One region of the Modestobacter lapidis genome, then DNA from elsewhere that is predicted to be linked to it. Evidence: riboswitches for the same ligand, from Rfam matches in the RefSeq annotation. Region 1 holds a riboswitch; each other region holds the start of a gene.
What was found. A riboswitch is a leader RNA that binds a small molecule or an ion and turns the genes downstream of it on or off. The one in region 1 is predicted to bind cyclic di-AMP.
Positions count from the first base shown of each region.

Region 1 (4,387 bases):
CCGCCGGCGTCGGTCCAGTGCACGGTGACGCCGTCGCTGCGCGTCTCGAGAGCGGTCACGGTGGCCCCGGTGCGCAGCTCGGCGCCGGCGGCGCGGGCCGCGGTGGCCAGCGCCCCGCTGACCGCGCCCATCCCGCCGACCGGCACCCGCCAGCGGCCGGTGCCGTTGCCGACCAGGTGGTAGAGGAAGCAGCGCCCGGCCAGGCCGTCGGCGGCGTGCAGGTCGGCGGCGGTGCCGATCAGCCCGTCGGTCAGCGCCATGCCCCGGACGACGTCGTCGGTCAGGTGCTCACCCACCACGTCGGCCAGCGGGCGCTCGCGCAGGTCGTGCCACAGCTGGGGGTCGCGCAGCCGGCCGGCCAGCTCGGCCCGCGTGGGCAGTGGCTCGGTGAGGGTGGGGGCGAGGTCCTCGGCGAGGGTGCTCAGCCGGCCGTAGAACCGTTGCCAGCCGGCGAACTCGGTATCGGAGCCGGTGAGGTCGCGGAACGAGGCCGCCGTCGCCGGGCCCTCCGCGCGCTCGACGAGCAGCCCGGTGTCGCGCCCGCCGCGCCGCACCGGCGTGTACGAGGCCACTGCCCGGTCGACCAGCCGCAGCGGCAGCGCCAGGTCGCTGACGATCCGGTCGGGCAGCAGGCTGACCAGGTAGGAGTACGCCGACAGCCGGACGTCGACCCCCGGGAACACCCGGCTGCTCACCGCGGCGCCGCCGAGGGTGTCCAGCCGCTCGAGCACCAGCACCGACCGGCCGGCCCGGGCCAGGTAGGCGGCCGCGACCAGGCCGTTGTGCCCGCCGCCGACGACGACGACGTCGTACCGGGCCGCGGTTCCGGCGGAGGACGAGGGGCTCGGCATGCGGGTCATCGTCCCGTGCCCGGCCCGACCCGCTGCAGCAGACCCCACCCGGGCTGCGCCCCGGCACCGCTGTGCAGATCGCCACACCCCGGGCCTGCGGGGGGAGTGCCGGAGGGCCTGCACCGGGGGTGCACGGCATGCGCCTCGGCCTCGCCGGCCGACAGTCGGGGCAGGCTTCGAGCGCCAGGTCAGGTCGCGTGTCGGCCATCCGACGGAGCAGCCCGAGGGGGAACTCGCGCCGTGCCATCCCCGTACCCGGCGAGCCTGTCACTCACGGTGAGCGTGTCGCGGCGCACCCCCGGAGTTTCTGCACAAAGTGACCCGCGCCGTTTGTCACAAGCGCATCACGGCCCTATCGTCGGCCCGTCCGGACGGGTCGTTCCGTCACCTACCGGGTGACAACCGACCGGGCGCCGCCGAACCACCGTGCCAGTGCTCCCTGCTGGCCAGATGGACCGGGGACCCACCGCAGTACTGGGGTGAAGCACCCCGGCTCGACCGAGCCGGGATGCCGGGCGTCTTCCCGCCCGAACCCGTCAGCTAACTCGGTAGGCGGCACGTGGAAGAAAGGAAACACCCGCCGAACATGGCGAGTTCCCGCATGCCTGCCCGCCGCCGGGTCTTCACCGGCCGACGGGTGCTCGTCACCCTCGTCGCCGCCACCGGTGTCGCGCTCTCTCCCCTAACCGCGCACGCCGTTCCCGAAACGCCGGGCACCTCCCAGGAGGCCGCGGCCCTCGTCGCCGCCCGCGGGCACGACCTCGAGGTCGTCACCGAGAAGTTCAACGACGCCCGCGTGCAGCTCGAGGCCCAGCAGGCCGCCGCCACGAAGGCCGCCGAGGACGTCGCCGCCGCGGACGCCGCCGTCGCCGAGGCCCGGAACAAGGTCCGCGAGGTGGCCCGCAGCGCCTACACCGGCGACCAGCTGAGCACCCTCCAGGCGATGCTGACCAGCGAGTCCACCGACGAGCTGCTCGACCGGATCGGCACGCTGGACACCATCGCCCAGCACAACAACGGCATCCTCGGGGCGGCCCAGCAGGCCACCGAGACGGCCGCGACGAGCAAGGCGGCCGCCGACCGGGCCGCCGCCGAGGCCACGGCCCAGCTCGACCGGGTGGCGGCCCAGCAGGCCGACCTGCAGTCGCAGATCGCCGAGTACCAGGCCCAGTACGACCGGCTCAGCGCGCAGGAGCGGGAGCGGGCGCGGCAGCTCGCCGAGCAGGCGCACGCCGCTGCCGCGGCCCGCTCGACCGCCATCGACCGCACCGACCGCGAGGCGCCCGCCGCCAGCCGGTCCACGCGCGGCGGCTCCGTGCCGGCGCCGTCCGCCCCGGTGGTGGCCAGCAGCTCGGCGGCCGGTACCGCGGTGAACGCCGCCATGGGCAAGCGCGGCGCGCCCTACGTCTGGGCCGCCGCCGGGCCAGGCTCGTTCGACTGCTCCGGCCTGGTGCAGTACGCCTACAAGGCCGCCGGGATCTCCGTGCCGCACTCCAGCCGGATCCAGGCCACGATGGGCCGGGCCGTGTCCCGCGCCGAGCTGCAGCCGGGCGACCTGATCGCCTTCTACAGCCCGGTGAGCCACATCGGCATCTACATCGGCAACGGCCAGATGGTGCACGCCCCGACGTCGGGTTCCGTGGTGAAGGTGGTCAGCATCGACGTCATGGGCAGCATCACCGCCATGCGCCGGATCGCCGGCTGAGGAAGGACCTTCCTGCCCCCCACCGCTCGCACGCTCGCGGCGGGACCCTGCAGGGAGGCCGCACCACTCCCGTTCGCAGGCTCGCGGCGAGCCGCTGAACCGGGCCGTTCCAACGAATGGCCGTGCCCCGACCGCCTCTCGGCGGCCGGGGCACGGCCGCGTCCCGACCGCGACGACCTGCACCGGACGCGAGCCACGTCACACAGCCCTACCGGGCAGGATCGTCGGAGTCACCCCGTCGCCCCCGACACCTGAGGAACCGATGAGCTCCCTGACCGAGCCCCGCACCGTCGCCGGTGCCTTCCGCGTGGTCGCCGTGGCCGAGGCCGTCTCCTGGGCCCTGCTGCTGGCCGGCATGTTCGTCAAGTGGGTGCTGGGCACCTCGGAGGTCGGCGTGCAGGTGGCCGGCCCGATCCACGGTGCGGTGTTCGTCGCCTACGTCGCGGTCACCCTGCTGACCTGGCGGGTGCTGCGCTGGTCGCCGGGGACGGCGCTGCTCGCGCTGGCGGCCTCGGTGCCGCCGTTCACCACCGTGTGGTTCGAGCGCTGGGCGCAGCGCACCGGCCGGCTGCCGGCCGCGGGGGCCGCGCCGGTGGCTGGATAGCCTCGCGGGATGGCCGACCCGGTGCTGCCCACCACCGCCCGCACGCTGCTGGCCCGCACCGCCCGCGTGCAGCGGGAGGGCCGGGCGCCCAGCCTGGTCGCCGGCGTGGTCCGGGACGGCGGGCTGGCCTGGTCCGCCGGCCGTGGCGCGGTCGCCGACCCGCACACCGACGTGCAGTACCGCATCGGGTCGATCAGCAAGACCGTGACGGCGGTGGCGGTGCTCCGGCTGCGCGACGAGGGCCGGCTCGACCTCGACGACCCGCTGGAGCGGCACCTGCCCGGCACCCCGCTGGGCGACCGGACCGTCGGCCACCTGCTGTCCCACCTGGCCGGTGCCACCTCGGAGAGCCCCGGCGGCTGGTGGGAGCGGGTGCCCGGCGGCTCGCTCGAGGAGCTGCGCCTCGGTGCCGCCGACGTGGTGCTCGGGGCGGCCCGCCGGTTCCACTACTCCAACCTCGGATTCGGCCTGCTCGGCGAGCTCGTCGCCCGGCACCGTGGCCGGCCGTGGGCGGAGGTGGTCGGCGCGGAGGTGCTCGCGCCGCTGGGGATGACCCGGACGACGCCCCGCCCGGCCGGCGCCGCGGCCTCGGGCGCCGCCGTCCACCCGTGGGCCGACGTCGTCCTGTCCGAACCGGAGCACGACGCCGGCGCGATGGCCGCCGCCGGCCAGCTGTGGGCGACCCTGGCCGACCTGGGCCGGTTCGCCGCCTTCCTGCTCGGCGACACCGGTGACGTGCTCTCGCCGGCGACGCTGGAGGAGATGACCGTGCCGGCCGGCGTCGACTCCGCCGCGCCGGGCTGGTCGGCCTACGGGCTGGGATTGCAGGTGCTGCGGGTCGACGGGCAGACGCTGGTCGGGCACGGCGGCTCGATGCCGGGCTTCCTGGCCGGGGTGTTCGTGGACCGGGCCGAGCAGACCGGTGGCGTGATGATGACCAACACCACCAGCGGTGTCGAGCCGCTCGTCCCCGGTCTGTTGGCCGATCTGCGGGCCGCCGAGCCGCGGGTGGTCGAGGCCTGGACGCCGTCGTCCGCGCCGGTGGCGCTGGATCTGCTCGGCGTCTGGTTTTGGGGGCCGGCGCCGCACGTGCTGCGCGCCTCGGCCGGTGGGCTGCTGCACCTGGGCCCGCTGCCGGGGCGCACCGGGCGGGCCAGCCGGTTCTCGCCGCGGGCCGACGGCACCTGGGTGGGGCTGGACGGCTACTACGCGGGCGAGACGCTGCAG
Region 1 is NZ_BAAGVS010000007.1:75,299-79,685, forward strand. It holds gene ACYVG5_RS10370 (phytoene desaturase family protein) at 1-851, opposite strand, end outside; cyclic di-AMP (ydaO/yuaA leader) riboswitch at 1,256-1,421, shown strand; gene ACYVG5_RS10375 (C40 family peptidase) at 1,453-2,556, shown strand; gene ACYVG5_RS10380 (DUF3817 domain-containing protein) at 2,819-3,160, shown strand; gene ACYVG5_RS10385 (serine hydrolase domain-containing protein) at 3,170-4,387, shown strand, end outside.

Region 2 (4,387 bases), on a different contig from region 1:
GCCGGGCAGGCTCGCGGTGTCGACCGGGCGGCCGTGGTGCCGGCGGCGGAAGCTCGACCAGTCGCCGGCGTGGAAGAAGGCGCCGGTCAGCGTCCTGGCGACCGCGCCGATGCCGGCCGCGGCGAAGTCGGCGTAGTAGCCCTGTTCCTCACCGGTCAGCGTGGCGTGCAGCGCGTGGTGGAAGTCGTCGCTCCACTGCGCGTCCAGGCCGGTGCCGCCCGCCACCCGGGGGGTGACCATCCGCGGATCGTTGAGGTCGCTCTCGGCGATGAGCGTCAACGGCCGGCCCTCGGCGACCGACAGCCGGTCGACCTCGGTGGCCATCTCCTCGAGCAGGTGGGTGGCGCGCTCGTCGACCAGCGCGTGCACCGCGTCCAGCCGGAGCCCGTCGACGTGCATGTCGCGCAGCCACATCAGCACGTTGTCCAGGATGTAGCGGCGCACCTCGTCGGACTCCGGGCCCGACAGGTTGATCGACTTGCCCCAGCTGTTCGCGCCGCCCTCCGCGAAGATCGGGAAGAACTCCGGCAGGTAGTTCCCCGACGGCCCGAGGTGGTTGTAGACGACGTCCTGGATCACGCCCAGACCGCAGCCGTGGCAGGCGTCGACGAAGCGCTGGTAGGCCTCGGGCCCGCCGTAGGTCTCCTGGACGGCGTACCAGGCGACGCCGTCGTAGCCCCAGTTGTGCGTGCCGTTGAACGCGTTGACCGGCAGCAGCTCGACGAAGCCCACGCCCAGCTCGACCAGGTGGCCGAGCCTGCCGATCGCGGCATCGAAGGTGCCCTCGGGGGTGAACGTGCCGACGTGCAGCTCGTAGACGGCGCTCCCGGCCAGCGGACGGCCGGTCCAGCTGGAGTCACCCCACGGGTACGCCGAGGGGTCGAAGCGGCGGGACAGCCCGTGCACGCCCTCGGGCTGGCGGCGCGAGCGCGGGTCGGGGCGCGGTGTCTCGTCGTCGTCGAGCAGGAAGCCGTAGTCGGCCTCCGGGGCCGCATCCACGGTGGCCCGCCACCAGCCGGCGTCGTCGCGCTGCATGTCGGAGATCGTGCCGTCGACGGTGACGCGCACCCGTTCCGGCAGCGGGGCCCAGACGGAGAACTCGGCGGGCGAGGCGGACGGTGCTGCCATGGGAACTCCTGCTCGGATCGCGGCGGTGCGGCTCCGACGGAGCCTGGCCGATCATGCCCGCCACGGGCGGCGCCAACCGTGGGGTGCCCCACGATCGCGCCCCGGAGGCGGCCGGAGGACGACGTCCTCCGGCCGCCCGGGTGTCACAGCGCCAGCTGCTGGCCCACCCGGATCACGTGCGGGTTCGGCACCGTGGCGGAGTTGCGGCCGTGCAGCTCCTGCCAGCTGGTGCCGTGCGCGGCGGCGATCTCCGCCAGCGTGTCACCGGGACGCACCGTGTAGGTGTCGCCCGAGGCCGCGGGCGCGGGCGCGGGCGCCGCAGCAGGCGCCGGTGCCGGTGCCGGGGCGGGGGCAGCGGCCGCCGGGGTCGTGCCGTCGCGCAGTTGCTTGCCGCACGTCGGCCAGGCGCCGACGCCCTGGGTCAGCAGCACCCGCTCGGCGACCTCGACCTGCTGCGCCGGCGTGGCCAGGTCGGCGCGCGGAGCGAACTCGCCGCCGCCGTGGCCCAGCCACGTGGGCGAGCTGAACTGCAGCCCGCCGTAGTAGCCGTTGCCGGTGTTGATCTGCCAGTTGCCGCTGGACTCGCACTGGGCGACGCCGGACCAGTCGTAGTGCGACGCCGAGGCGGGCCCGGCGAGGACGCCGATCCCGAGGGCGGCGGCGCCGACCGCGACCGTTCCGGCGCGGAGTGCGCTGCGGCGGGCGCGGCTCATGGAGAGGTGGGACATGGGTGATCCTCCGATCACCGCCTGCGGGGTTAGCTGTCGGGTTCGGGCGAATCGGTGCCCGGCCGCTCGCACCCCCGGAAGGGCGCGGCACGGCTTCACCCCGAGACACGCGCTGCGCGTCGGAAGTGGGTTCCCCGTCCCCGTCCTGGGTGGGTCGGTGTCAGGCTGCCGGCGGACGGGGCTCGGCGGTCCGGTGCCTCGCGCCCGTCCGGTGTGGCCCAGGCGCTCTCCCACTGTGAACGAAACCGCCCGGTTCCGCTTCGGTCCGGATCGCTCGGTCCGACATCCGCCCAGCTCGGGCTCCGACAGGCCGGGCCGGAGACGCCGCAGCGTCCCCGGCCTGTAACCCTGCGTTAGTGATCGGCCTCCTGCAGGGACCCACCGCGAGCGTGCGAGTGGTGGGGGGCAGGGGGTCCTTCTTTAGTCGCGGGCGAGCAGTGCGACCGGCAGGCGGGTGAGTAGCTCGGAGACCGCGGCGCCGGACGCGTCGGAGACCACCCGGCTGCCGGTGAGCAGGTCCCGCCACGAGCCGGTGGGCAGGTGCAGCGCGGTATCGCCCCAGCCGGTGCCCGCCAGGCGCACCGGCAGCCGGGTCGCGACGGTGACGGCGCCGCCGCGGTCGAAGGCGACGACGGAGTCCGCCGCCGTTCCGGTGGCCTCGACCGGCGTGTAGCCGCCGAAGGCCTCGGGGACGTCGCGGCGGTGCCGCAGCGCCCGCGAGACGACCAGCAGCTTGGCGGCACCGGTGTCGTCCACGGGCGGTATCCAGCCCTCGTCGAGCCGGGCCAGCGACGAGCGCCGCAGGTCGTAGTCGACCGGACGCCGGTTGTCCGGGTCGACCAGCGAGAAGTCCCACAGCTCGGTGCCCTGGTAGACGTCCGGAACGCCGGCGATGGTCAGTTGCAGGAGCTTCTGCGCCAGCGAGTTCGACCAGCCGAACGGTGCGATCCGCGCCACGAACCGGTCGACCTCCGTGGCGGTCGTCGGGTCGTCGAAGGCGGCGTCGACCAGCGCGTGCAGCTGGTCCTCGAACTCCTGCACCGGGTTCGTCCAGGTCGTCGAGGTGCCGGCCTCGCGGGCGGCCTTCTCCACGTAGGCGTGCGCGCGCTCCCGGGACAGCGGCCACGCCCCGACCAGGTTCTGCCACACCAGGTGGGCGAGCGAGCGGTCGGCCAGCGGGTGCCGATCGAGCCAGCCGCGAACCAGCCCGGCCCACTCGGTGGGCAGCTCGGCCAGCACCGCCAGCCGGGCCCGGACGTCCTCGCTGCGTTTGGTGTCGTGGGTGGACAGCGTGGTCATCGACTCCGGCAGCCGCTCGGCGCGCAGCCGCTGGGCGGCGTGGAAGTCGGCCACCGTCGTCCCGAACCGGGCCGGGTCGCCACCCACCTCGTTGAGCGCGACGAACCGCGCCCACCGGTAGTAGGCGCTGTCCTCGACGCCCTTGGCCATCACCGGGCCCGACGTCTGCTCGAACCGGGTGGCCAGCTCGGAGCCGGCGGTACCCAGCAGTGGGTGCAGGGCATCGACCGCGGCGGTGAGCTCGGGACGGCGCTCCCGGACCGCGCGCACCATCTCGTCGAGGTGCTCGCGGCCGTCGGGCAGGTAGCTGCGGTACACCGGGAAGCCGGCCAGCAGCTCGGCGAGGCCCTCGGTGACCAGCTCGGCCGGCACCCCGGGCAGCTCGCCGACGATCCGGGTCAGCCGGGCCACCTCGGAGCCGAGCATGCCGTCGGTGACCTCGCGCTTGCACATCCGCACCAGCTGCGCGTAGTCCACCCGCGTGCCGGCCAGCTCGGTGTCCAGCGCGGTCAGCGCCGGCTCGCCGGCCGGGTCGACCAGTACCCGGTCGACCTCGGCGAGGGCGTCGTAGCCCGTCGTCCCGGCCGTCGCCCAACCGGCGGGCAGCTGCTCGCCGGGCTCGAGGATCTTCTCCACGACCGTCCACCGGTGCCCGGACAGCCGGGCCAACGCGTCCAGGTACGCCCTCGGGTCGGCGAGGCCGTCGGGGTGGTCGATCCGCAGCGCGTCGACGGCCCCGGACTCCACCAGCTGGCCGACCAGCTCGTGGGTGGCGGCGAAGACGGCGGGGTCCTCGGCGCGCAGCCCGGCGAGGGTGTTGATCGCGAAGAACCGGCGGTAGTTCAGCTCCGCGTCGGCCCGGCGCCAGTCGACCAGCTCGTAGTGCTGGCGGTCGTGGACGGCGACCGGGTCGTCGCCGTCCCGGGCGGTGCCCGGTGCGACCGGGAACCGGTTGTCGTAGTAGCGCAGCTCCCACTCGCCGTCGGCCCGGACCAGCTCCAGCGTGGCCAGGTCCTCGGCGGAGCCGAGCACCGGCAGCCGCACCCGGCCGCCCCCGAAGTCCCAGTCGACGTCGAAGGCGTCGGCGTGCGGGCTGTCCCGGCCGAGCTTGAGCAGGTCCCACCACCAGCCCGACTCGTGCGCGTCGGCCACCCCCATGTGGTTGGGCACCAGGTCCAGCACCAGGCCGAGCCCGGCCGCGTGCAGCGCGGCGACGAACCGGTCGAACCCGG
Region 2 is NZ_BAAGVS010000002.1:107,211-111,597, forward strand. It holds gene treZ (malto-oligosyltrehalose trehalohydrolase) at 1-1,128, opposite strand, end outside; gene ACYVG5_RS03205 (LysM peptidoglycan-binding domain-containing protein) at 1,272-1,856, opposite strand; cyclic di-AMP (ydaO/yuaA leader) riboswitch at 1,860-2,023, opposite strand; gene treY (malto-oligosyltrehalose synthase) at 2,277-4,387, opposite strand, start outside.
Region 2: it holds a riboswitch for cyclic di-AMP, as region 1 does, so the genes downstream of both, ACYVG5_RS03205 (LysM peptidoglycan-binding domain-containing protein) here and ACYVG5_RS10375 (C40 family peptidase) in region 1, are expected to answer to the same signal.

Region 3 (4,387 bases), on a different contig from region 1:
CGCACTGGGCGGCATCGGCTCGAAGCGGTTGAACGCCGGCTCGATCACCAGCGGGTAGAGGAACGACCCGGCCACCACGAGGCCGGCGGTGCCGGCCGCCGCCCAGGCCCACCAGGTCCGCGGAGCCCACCGGGCCAGGGCGACGACGGCCAGCACGACCAGCGCGGTGACACCGGCGGAGATGGCCGTGGACGTGGCGACGTCCCGCACCCACAGGCCCCAGCTGCGGGTGGACAGGCCGTAGCGGTGCCGGACCACCTCGCCGTAGGCCGACAGCGGCAGCGTGGCCAGCCGGCCGATCACCACCAGGGCCACCGTGCCCAGCAGCGCCTGCCAGGCCCAGCCGCCGCCGAGCGGCCGCGCCACCGCCCGGATGACGGCTGCGCCGGCCCGGGTGAGACCGAACACGGCCGAGACCAGCAGGCTGAGCAGCAGCGCGGCCAGGGATGCCGGTCGCCGTGCGGCGGCGAAGGAGTTCGCGCGCTCCATCTCGGCCGGGGAGAAGGTGGCCGACGGGTCGACCGGGGTGCGGCCGCCCGGCGGGGTGGGGATCAGCTCGCCCGGCGTGACCACGACGATCACGGCGAGGACGGCGACCCCCAGGACCAGCGCCACGAGCAGGGCGAGGCGTCGGGCACTCACGCGCAGGAGCTTAGGCCGACCGGCTGGCAGGTCCCTGGGCCCGTGCGGTCAGCCGGCGTAGCGGCGGGCACCGGCGTAGCCGGCCATGTCCACGCTGGTGATCTGCACCGGGACACCGAAGGTGGCGGCGTGCACCATCCGGCCACCACCGATGTACATGCCCACATGGCTCACCGGGCTGCGGAAGAAGACCAGGTCACCGGGCTGCAGGTCGCCGCGGGACACCGCGGTGCCCATCGTGGACTGCGCCTTGCTGGAGTGCGGCAGGCGCACCCCGGCGGCGGCGTAGGCGTACTGGGTCAGACCCGAGCAGTCGAACGCGTCGGGGCCGCCGGCAGCCCAGACGTAGGGATCGCCGAGCTGGGCCAGCGCCGTGTCGACGGCCACCTGCGCGGCCGCGCTGGGCGCCAGCACCGCGCCGGCCGACGGGGCGACGTTCCGCGACGCGCCGGCGCCGGGCGCGGGGAGCGCGGGGCCGGCGTGGGTCCGGTTGACCTGCTCCTGCTGGGCGGCGGTCAGCGCCGCGTACTGGGCCTGGTAATCGGAGATCTGCCCCGTGAGGACGGCCTGCCGGGCGGTGACCGCGTCGAGGGTCTGCTGGGCGGTGGCGGCGGCCGCGTCCGCGGTCGCCTTGGCCTCCTGCGCTGCCGCGGACGCGGCGGCCACCTGGGCGAGGACGTCGTTGGTGTGGCCGGCGATGGCGTCGAGCATGTTCACCTGGGCGAGGAACTCGTCGGCCGAGCCGCTGGTCATCAGGGCGTTGAAGTGGGAGAGGTTCTCCCCGGTGAAGGCGCTGCGCGCCACCTGGCGCATCTGCCCGTCCAGCGCGGCCAACTGGGCCTGGGCCGCGGCGACGGCTTCACCGGCGGTGGCGGCGGCAGCCTGCTGCTCCGTCAACTGCACACGCGCGTCGTTCACCTCTTCGGTGACCGCCTCGAGCTCGTGATCGGCCTGGGCGACCAGCTCCGTGGCCTCCTGCGGCGAGGCGGCCTGGGGCGCCGGTGCGGCGCTCGCGGCACCGGGCAGCACGGTCACGGCGAGGCCGGCGGCCGCGGCCAGCAGGACGGCGGTACCGAGCCGGCCGACCAGCCGGGGTCGGCGGACAGCCGTCGCCGGGGCCGACGGGGTTTCGGGCCGGGTCGCGGACCCGGTGCGGGCAGGACGGACGGACAGGTGAGGGCTCGCCACGGTCGGCGCGGCTCCATTTCCTCCACATCGACCGCCTACCGAGTTAGCTGACGGGTTCGGGCGAGGAAGAAGATCGCCCTATCTCTGCGCGCCGTCGCCGGCGCGTGCGGTCCGGTTGCCCGGCCGCGTGAGAACTCACCCCAGTGCTGCGGTGGGTCCCCGGTTCACCCGGCCAGGGAAGTGGCCGGCTGATTCGGCGGTGTTCGGAACGAGGTCACCCTCTGTGCGGTGACGACCACTCTCCCGAACGAGGGAAACAGTAGGGCCGTGATCAGACCGAGACAAAGCCCTGTCGGACGCCCAGAGCGCGACAGCAGCTGACGAATCACAGTGCTGGAATTCGTCAACTCACGTGGCGGTCGCCGTCCGCCTGACGCGGGGGAGCCGGCAGCGACGCATCCTGATGACGCAACGGCGGAACCAGTCCGAAGTCTGCCAAGGCCCGGACGGCCCTCCGCTCGACATCGTCGAGCTCGACTACCGGCCGGGCGGCCACCCCGTCACTGTCAAGGTGCGGCACATCACAGAACGCAACCTCCTGCCCGGGCGCGTCCGGCGCGTCGGCACGGACGGTTGCCGGCTGCACCTCGCCGGTGGCTGAGCGGACGCGCCGGGTGAGGGGCACGACCGTCGGTCCGGTCTCCTGCCAGCCCGGTGGGGCGCCGAGCAGGACCGTGACGACGCAATCGGCGCAGCCGTCCCCGCGGACGGTGCAGGTGTCGCAATCGATGAGCACGCCGGCTCTCCTCTCTCCTGTGGTCCAACGCCTGCGGACCGTAGGAGGGGCCACCGACAGTTCCGTCCCCCGTGGCCGCGGAGGATCCCGGCAGGGCCCCCGGGTCGGCGGCGGTCGGGCCCGACCCGGGGCGGCGTGGCCTCCCCGGGACTGTCGGAGGTCCGACCTAGCGTCCGACCCGTGCCACCCCCTCCCCTCCCGCCGTCCGCGCCGATGCCTTCCGCGGGGTTCCCCGCGCTGCCGCCCGGCACCGCCTCCCCCGGCGCGCTGGTGCGGTTCGAGCAGGCCACGATCGACGACCTGGGCACCCCGCTGGCCGACATCACGTTCGTGGTGGTCGACCTGGAGACCACCGGCGGCTCCCCCAAGGACAGCGCGATCACCGAGATCGGTGCGGTCAAGGTCCGGGCCGGTGAGGTGCTCGGCGAGTTCCAGACCCTCGTCGACCCCGGCCAGGAGATCCCGCCCTACATCAGCGTGCTGACCGGCATCACCTCGATGATGGTCGCGGCCGCCCCCCGGATCGACTCGGTGCTGCCGGCCTTCCTCGAGTTCGCCCGCGGCGCGGTGCTGGTGGCCCACAACGCGCCGTTCGACCTCGGCTTCCTCAGGGCGGCGTGCGAGGCCTCGGGGGTCGCCTGGCCGGCGTTCGCCGCGGTCGACACCGCCGTCCTGGCCCGCCGGCTGCTCACCCGGGACGAGGTGCCCAACTGCAAGCTCGGCACCCTCGCCCCCTTCTTCTCCACCACCACCCAGCCCTGCCACCGCGCACTGGACGACGCCCGCGCCACCGTCGACGTCCTCCACGGCCTGTTCGAGCGCCTCGGCCCGCTCGGAGTGACCTCGCTGGAGGAGCTCAGCGGTCTCACCAGCCAGGTCGACCCGCAGCGTCGGCGCAAACGGCACCTGGCGGCCTCCGTCCCGCGCGGACCGGGCGTCTACGTCTTCCGCGGCGCTCGGGACGAGCCTCTCTACGTGGGCACCTCCACCGACCTCCGCAGCCGGGTGCGGAGCTACTTCACCGCCGGCGAGCAGCGCAGCCGGATGACCGAGATGGTCCGGCTCGCCGAGCGGGTCGATGCCCTGCCGTGCGCACACGACCTGGAGGCGGCGGTGCGCGAGCTGCGGCTGATCGCCGAGCACAAGCCGCGCTACAACCGGCGTTCCCGCTTCCCCGAGCGCGCCCTGTGGGTGCGCCTCACCGACGAGCCCTTCCCCCGCCTGTCGGTGGTGCGCCGCGTCCGGCCCGGCGCCGGGGTGTTCCTCGGCCCGTTCCCCGACCGCCGGGCCGCGGATGCCGCGATGGCCGCGGTGCACGAGTCGCTGCCGCTGCGCCAGTGCACGACCCGGTTGACGCTCAGCGCCTCCGGCAGCGCCTGCGCGCTGGCCGACATGGGCCGCTGCGGAGCACCCTGCACCGGCGCGCAGAGCCGAGAGGAGTACGCCGCCGTGGCCGCGGTGTTCCGCGCCCTGGTCGAACGCGACCCTCGCGCCGTGGTCGCACCCCTGCTCGGGCGGGTCGAGAGACTGGCCACCGAGGGGCGCTACGAGGACGCTGCGGTCCTGCGCGACCGCACCGCGGTACTGGTGCGCGCGATCCGGCGACGACAGCGGCTGGAATCGCTGGCCGCCGTGCCCGAACTGGTGCTCGCCCGGCCCGACGGTGCGGGCGGCTGGCAGCTGTCCGTGGTGCGACGGGGCCGGCTGGTGGCTGCCGGGGTCGCCGAGCGCGGCCGTTCGGTCCGGGCCCACCTCGCCGACCTCAGGACGACGGCTGAGACGACCAGCGGCCCGGACGGCGAGCTCGCGGCGTCGGTGGAC
Region 3 is NZ_BAAGVS010000004.1:227,671-232,057, reverse strand. It holds gene ACYVG5_RS08080 (M48 family metallopeptidase) at 1-642, opposite strand, end outside; gene ACYVG5_RS08075 (C40 family peptidase) at 691-1,830, opposite strand; cyclic di-AMP (ydaO/yuaA leader) riboswitch at 1,846-2,039, opposite strand; gene ACYVG5_RS08070 (hypothetical protein) at 2,174-2,566, opposite strand; gene ACYVG5_RS08065 (DEDD exonuclease domain-containing protein) at 2,747-4,387, shown strand, end outside.
Region 3: it holds a riboswitch for cyclic di-AMP, as region 1 does, so the genes downstream of both, ACYVG5_RS08075 (C40 family peptidase) here and ACYVG5_RS10375 (C40 family peptidase) in region 1, are expected to answer to the same signal.

Region 4 (4,387 bases), on a different contig from region 1:
CCTTCAAGGTCGTGCGCCAGCGATAGCCGACGGTGTTCTGGTGCGGTGGATCATCCGTTTCTCCGGTGAGGATCCAGTTGCCCGTCGGGTAGTGGGCGGCGACGTGTTGCGCGAGCAGATCGACCAGTGACGGGGCCAGGTAGGCCTGCCGCTCGCTGCCGTACTTGGGTCTGCGAACGTCGATCGAGCCGCCGGGTGCCCGCTGCACCTGCCGGGCGACGGTGAGGGTGCGGCGAAGGAACCACGTCGCCGACCCTGATCGCGGCTGCCTCGCCGAGCCGGAGGCCGGCGAACGCGCACAGCCCGACGAAGGCGCGGAAGGGGCCGTCGGCGGCCCGGAGGATGGCACCGGCGGCCGTCGCTCGGCGGCCATGGCCCGATTGAGCCAGGCGGTCATCTTCCGCCGGCCGTAGAGAGTCTCCGGCGCAGGATGGCGTAGTCAGGGTCGGTGCTGGTCTTCCAGGTCTTGACGGCTCGGAAAGGAGACGCCCTCCTCGCGCAGCAGCGTCCGCAGGCCCTCGGGGGAGATGTCGTCGACCATCCCCTCAGCGACCAGGAAGTCAGCCAGCATCGATAGACTCCAGGTGGAGAACGGCAGCCCATGGTCCCTCGGGCGGGCCAACGCAGCCTTCTGCTGCCGCGCGGACCGCGTTGCTGTACCGGTGACCCGCGTTCAGGCGCGTCAAGCTCATGCGACAGGCGACGCGCGGTCAGGGCATTCGTCCCGGTCACGAGCCGAGGACAACAGACGCGAAGCGGCGCCATGCCTTTCCTCAAGGTTCAAGTCCTGCTCGGACACTCGTACAGCTCGATATCTCGCCCCGGGGATCACAACCAGATCCAGCCGGGCAGGCACCGCCGGGTCGTCGATGTTGGTGACCACGGCGCGCATCAGCGCGGTCACCGCTCGCCCGGCAGATCCAGATCGGTAATCGTTCCCGCCGGATCCCCGGCGCCGCGAGCGGTATGGCATCCAACTTCGATACCGCCCCTCGGTCGAGGAACGTCGGGCTGGTGACCGCGCATGCCAATTCCGCTGGACGGTGAAGCCCACGGTAATCCGTACAACCTGTCGTGTGACCTACGTTACGGCGACAATGCACATATCGGCACGTAACTTTTTGGCTGCGCTCAATCATGAGGGCATGGCGTCGGTCCGCCCAACTCTGCCCACCGGCCGTCATCCGGAGAACTCAGGGCAGGGGTGGGGGACCCACGTTCACGGCGCGTCACGCGCCTCGGGGTGAAGCCGCGCACCGCGGCCGGGCACCGATCGCCCGAACCCGACAGCTCACCTCGCCGGCGGTGATCGGAGAATCACCATGTCCAAGCACCGCGCACCGCGCTATGTCCGCACCAAGCACGTCCTCGCCGGGGTCCCCGTCGCGGCCGGCGCCGCAGTCGTCGGACTCGGCGTCCTGACCTCCCCTGCGCAGGCCACCTCCGCCCACGACGGAGCCGACACCTCCCCGGCCACCGCGGTCGCCGCCGAGGCACCGTCCGGCCACGCCGTCCTGGGCGGCCACTACGCGGTCCGACCCGGCGACACGGTGGCGACGATCGCCGCCGTCCACGGCCAATCGTGGCAGGAGCTGTATCAGCGCAACGTCGGCGTCATCGGCGGCAACCCCGGTCTCATCACGCCGGGGCAGATCCTTACGACCTCCGGTGCCGCGCAGGCCGCGCCAGCCCCGGCACTCCCCGTCGCCGCGGTGACCACGGCCGTCGCGCGCATCTCCAACAGCGCCGGGAACGTTCGGCCGCACGTGCAGGCCGCCGCCGACGCGGTCGTCAGCAGCGTCCCCGGCCTCGGGACCATCGGCGGCACACGCGTCAGCGCGGCCGATCCGGGCGGTCACCCGTCCGGGCTGGCGCTGGACTACATGGTCGGCGTCAACGCCGCCCTCGGCGACGCGGTCGCTCAGCACCACATCGCCCACTGGGACGAGCTCGGCGTGGACTACATCATCTGGCAGCAGCGCATGCTCTCCTCGCCGACCGGCTCCTGGAAGCAGATGGAGAACCGTGGGACCGGCACGGCGAACCACATGGACCACGTCCACGTGAACCACCGGGCGGGCTGAGCCACAGGTGGCAGCCGCCAGCCAGACCAGGCGGTGAACACCTGACGGTTGGCCCTCGGCGGGCAGTGCGGGCTCGAGTCGGGACTCGTACGGGGAGCGACCCCCTACCCCTGTCGGGGTAGGGGGTCGCTCCCCGTCTCGGCTACCGGGCGAGGCATCGAGGCGATCGCCGCGCCTGCGGCGCGCGCTCGACGTGCACGGCGCCTGCTCCCCCGCGAACAACTCGACGGCGTGAGCCGACGCCGGAGCCGCCCTCGTCATGGGCATCCGCCAGTCCCCACGTGGCCGCGATGTTCCACGAGCTCGCCGGCCGTCGATGGCAGGCAACCGAGCGGGACCGGCAGCCACTGACCGTCTTGGGGATGCCCCTCAGGCACTTGTGCACCTATAACCGGCTGTCCGTGGCCGTGTCAAAGTCCCCGCTGGTGGCCATCGAGGAGTCCCCGCTGATGGCTGAGTTCAGCTCGCCGAGCTGGTCACCCATCACAAAGCGTTCGAGTCGCTGAGTTGACCGCGGAGCAGACGGCGTCGTCGATGACCTCGACGGCGAGTGCCTCAGTGCGATCACTTCACCACGACGACACCCGCCCGGACACGCGGGGCTCTGGGATGCGCGCGCTCTTGATCAAGCGTGGAACGACCCGGAGCCCCGCATGTCGCGGGTCGGCTTACCCTCGCGATTGGCAGACGTGGCGGCTGGGCCACTTGAAGGCGCCGGGGCTTGGCTCCTCATCGAGGTGCGAGAACACCGCGTTCACGACCACGGCCCAAGCCGGTCCGCACACGTCTACGACGTCGAAGTGATTGGCGCCCTCCAGCACCGTCAGCTCTACATCGTCTCCGGCGGCGCGCGCAGCCTCGGTGTAGCGGCGGTGAATGTCGTTTCGCCAGTCGGCGTCAAGCGTGCCGATGATCAGATGCTGTGGGACGCCGAGAGGCAGGAGGTGCCGAGGAGACGCGTCGTCGAATCGTTCGGCCGCTTGCTCGGCCGTCTCGACGCCAAGGAGCTGCAGGACATCGTCACGCCCGGCCTGCAATGCAAGGTCGAAGTCGAGCACACCCGCTAGGTCCACCACGCTGTGGATGGGAAGCGGATTCGACATGTAGAGCTCGCTATCCGCTGGCAGCTGGTCGCGTCCGGCCAGCCATAGTGCGAGCGTACCGCCCGAGGAATGGCCCATGGCCACGGTCCGGTCGAGGTCGAGCGGGAACTTCTTGTCGAGTTCGCGCAGGTAGTCCGTGCCGTTTGCGACATCGAGGAAGGTTCCCGGCCAGCCCCCGCCGGGGTTGTTGCGGCGGCTGTACTCCAAGCTCCACGTTGCGACCCCCGCTCTAGTCAGCGCTTCCACGAGCTGATCGGTGTAGGAAAGGCTCCAGCTCGATTCCCATTGGCCTCCGTGCATGAAAACCACGACCGGATAGCCGTCACGTCCCGGAGCGCGCTCGGGGAGCCGTAGGTCGCCGAACGTGAGCGGGCTGTCCCCGTAGAGGATTCGGTAATCCGCTGGCCTGTTCGGGAGCCATTCGATGGTGTCGAGCCCGGTCGGGTTGGAGTATGTCGCTCCGGCGTCGCCGCTCGAGTCGTCGTTGCGCGGACTGGCCGCTGCCGTCAGCGCGTTTGTGCCGGCTAGGAGCATCAGCGCAGTGAGGATAGTGAGCAGCCTTTTTGGAGTGGGTCCGCTTCTCATGGGTCCCTCCGTATGTCTTAGATCACGTCGACGCGGTGGTCCGAGACCGTACCGTCGGTGGGTGGCGCCGGCGAACCGGGAAAGGTTCCGTGGCTGGTTGGCTGGCAATACGCGGGCGAGGGGGACTGCCCCCGGCTGCCTTGCGCACCCTGGCAGTTGAGGCCGGTCGGCGGCGAGCAGGCATGCTGGGCGGACCGACTGCAGCCGAGGAGCCCCGCCACGTCCAGCATCACGCCCTCCCGAACCCGCTCGTTCCGCTGGACGCCTTCTCCCGGACGACTGCTGAGGTTCCTCGGTGGCCTGGCGTTGTGTGCGCTGGCCGTGTGGTTGTCCGTGCAGGTGGAGTTGGGGCTCTCCCCCTGGGACATGCTGCACTCGGGCCTGAGCCAGAGCCTCGGGCTCTCCTTCGGGGTCGTCGTCATGGTGGTGGGGCTCATCGTCCTGGGGCTGTCCTGGGTACTCGGCCAGCGTCCGGGCCTGGGCACCCTGTTCAACGTCGTCGCGGTGGGCTGGGTCCTGGACCGGCTGCTGGAGACCTCCTGGCTCGACGACCTCCCGGCGGCCGACACGTGGGTGCGGGTCCTGGTGCTCGTCGCTGCGGTGGTGCTGCTCGGC
Region 4 is NZ_BAAGVS010000035.1:20,381-24,767, reverse strand. It holds gene ACYVG5_RS20875 (hypothetical protein) at 440-571, opposite strand; cyclic di-AMP (ydaO/yuaA leader) riboswitch at 1,176-1,320, shown strand; gene ACYVG5_RS20870 (LysM peptidoglycan-binding domain-containing protein) at 1,323-2,084, shown strand; gene ACYVG5_RS20865 (alpha/beta hydrolase) at 2,753-3,772, opposite strand; gene ACYVG5_RS20860 (YczE/YyaS/YitT family protein) at 4,106-4,387, shown strand, end outside.
Region 4: it holds a riboswitch for cyclic di-AMP, as region 1 does, so the genes downstream of both, ACYVG5_RS20870 (LysM peptidoglycan-binding domain-containing protein) here and ACYVG5_RS10375 (C40 family peptidase) in region 1, are expected to answer to the same signal.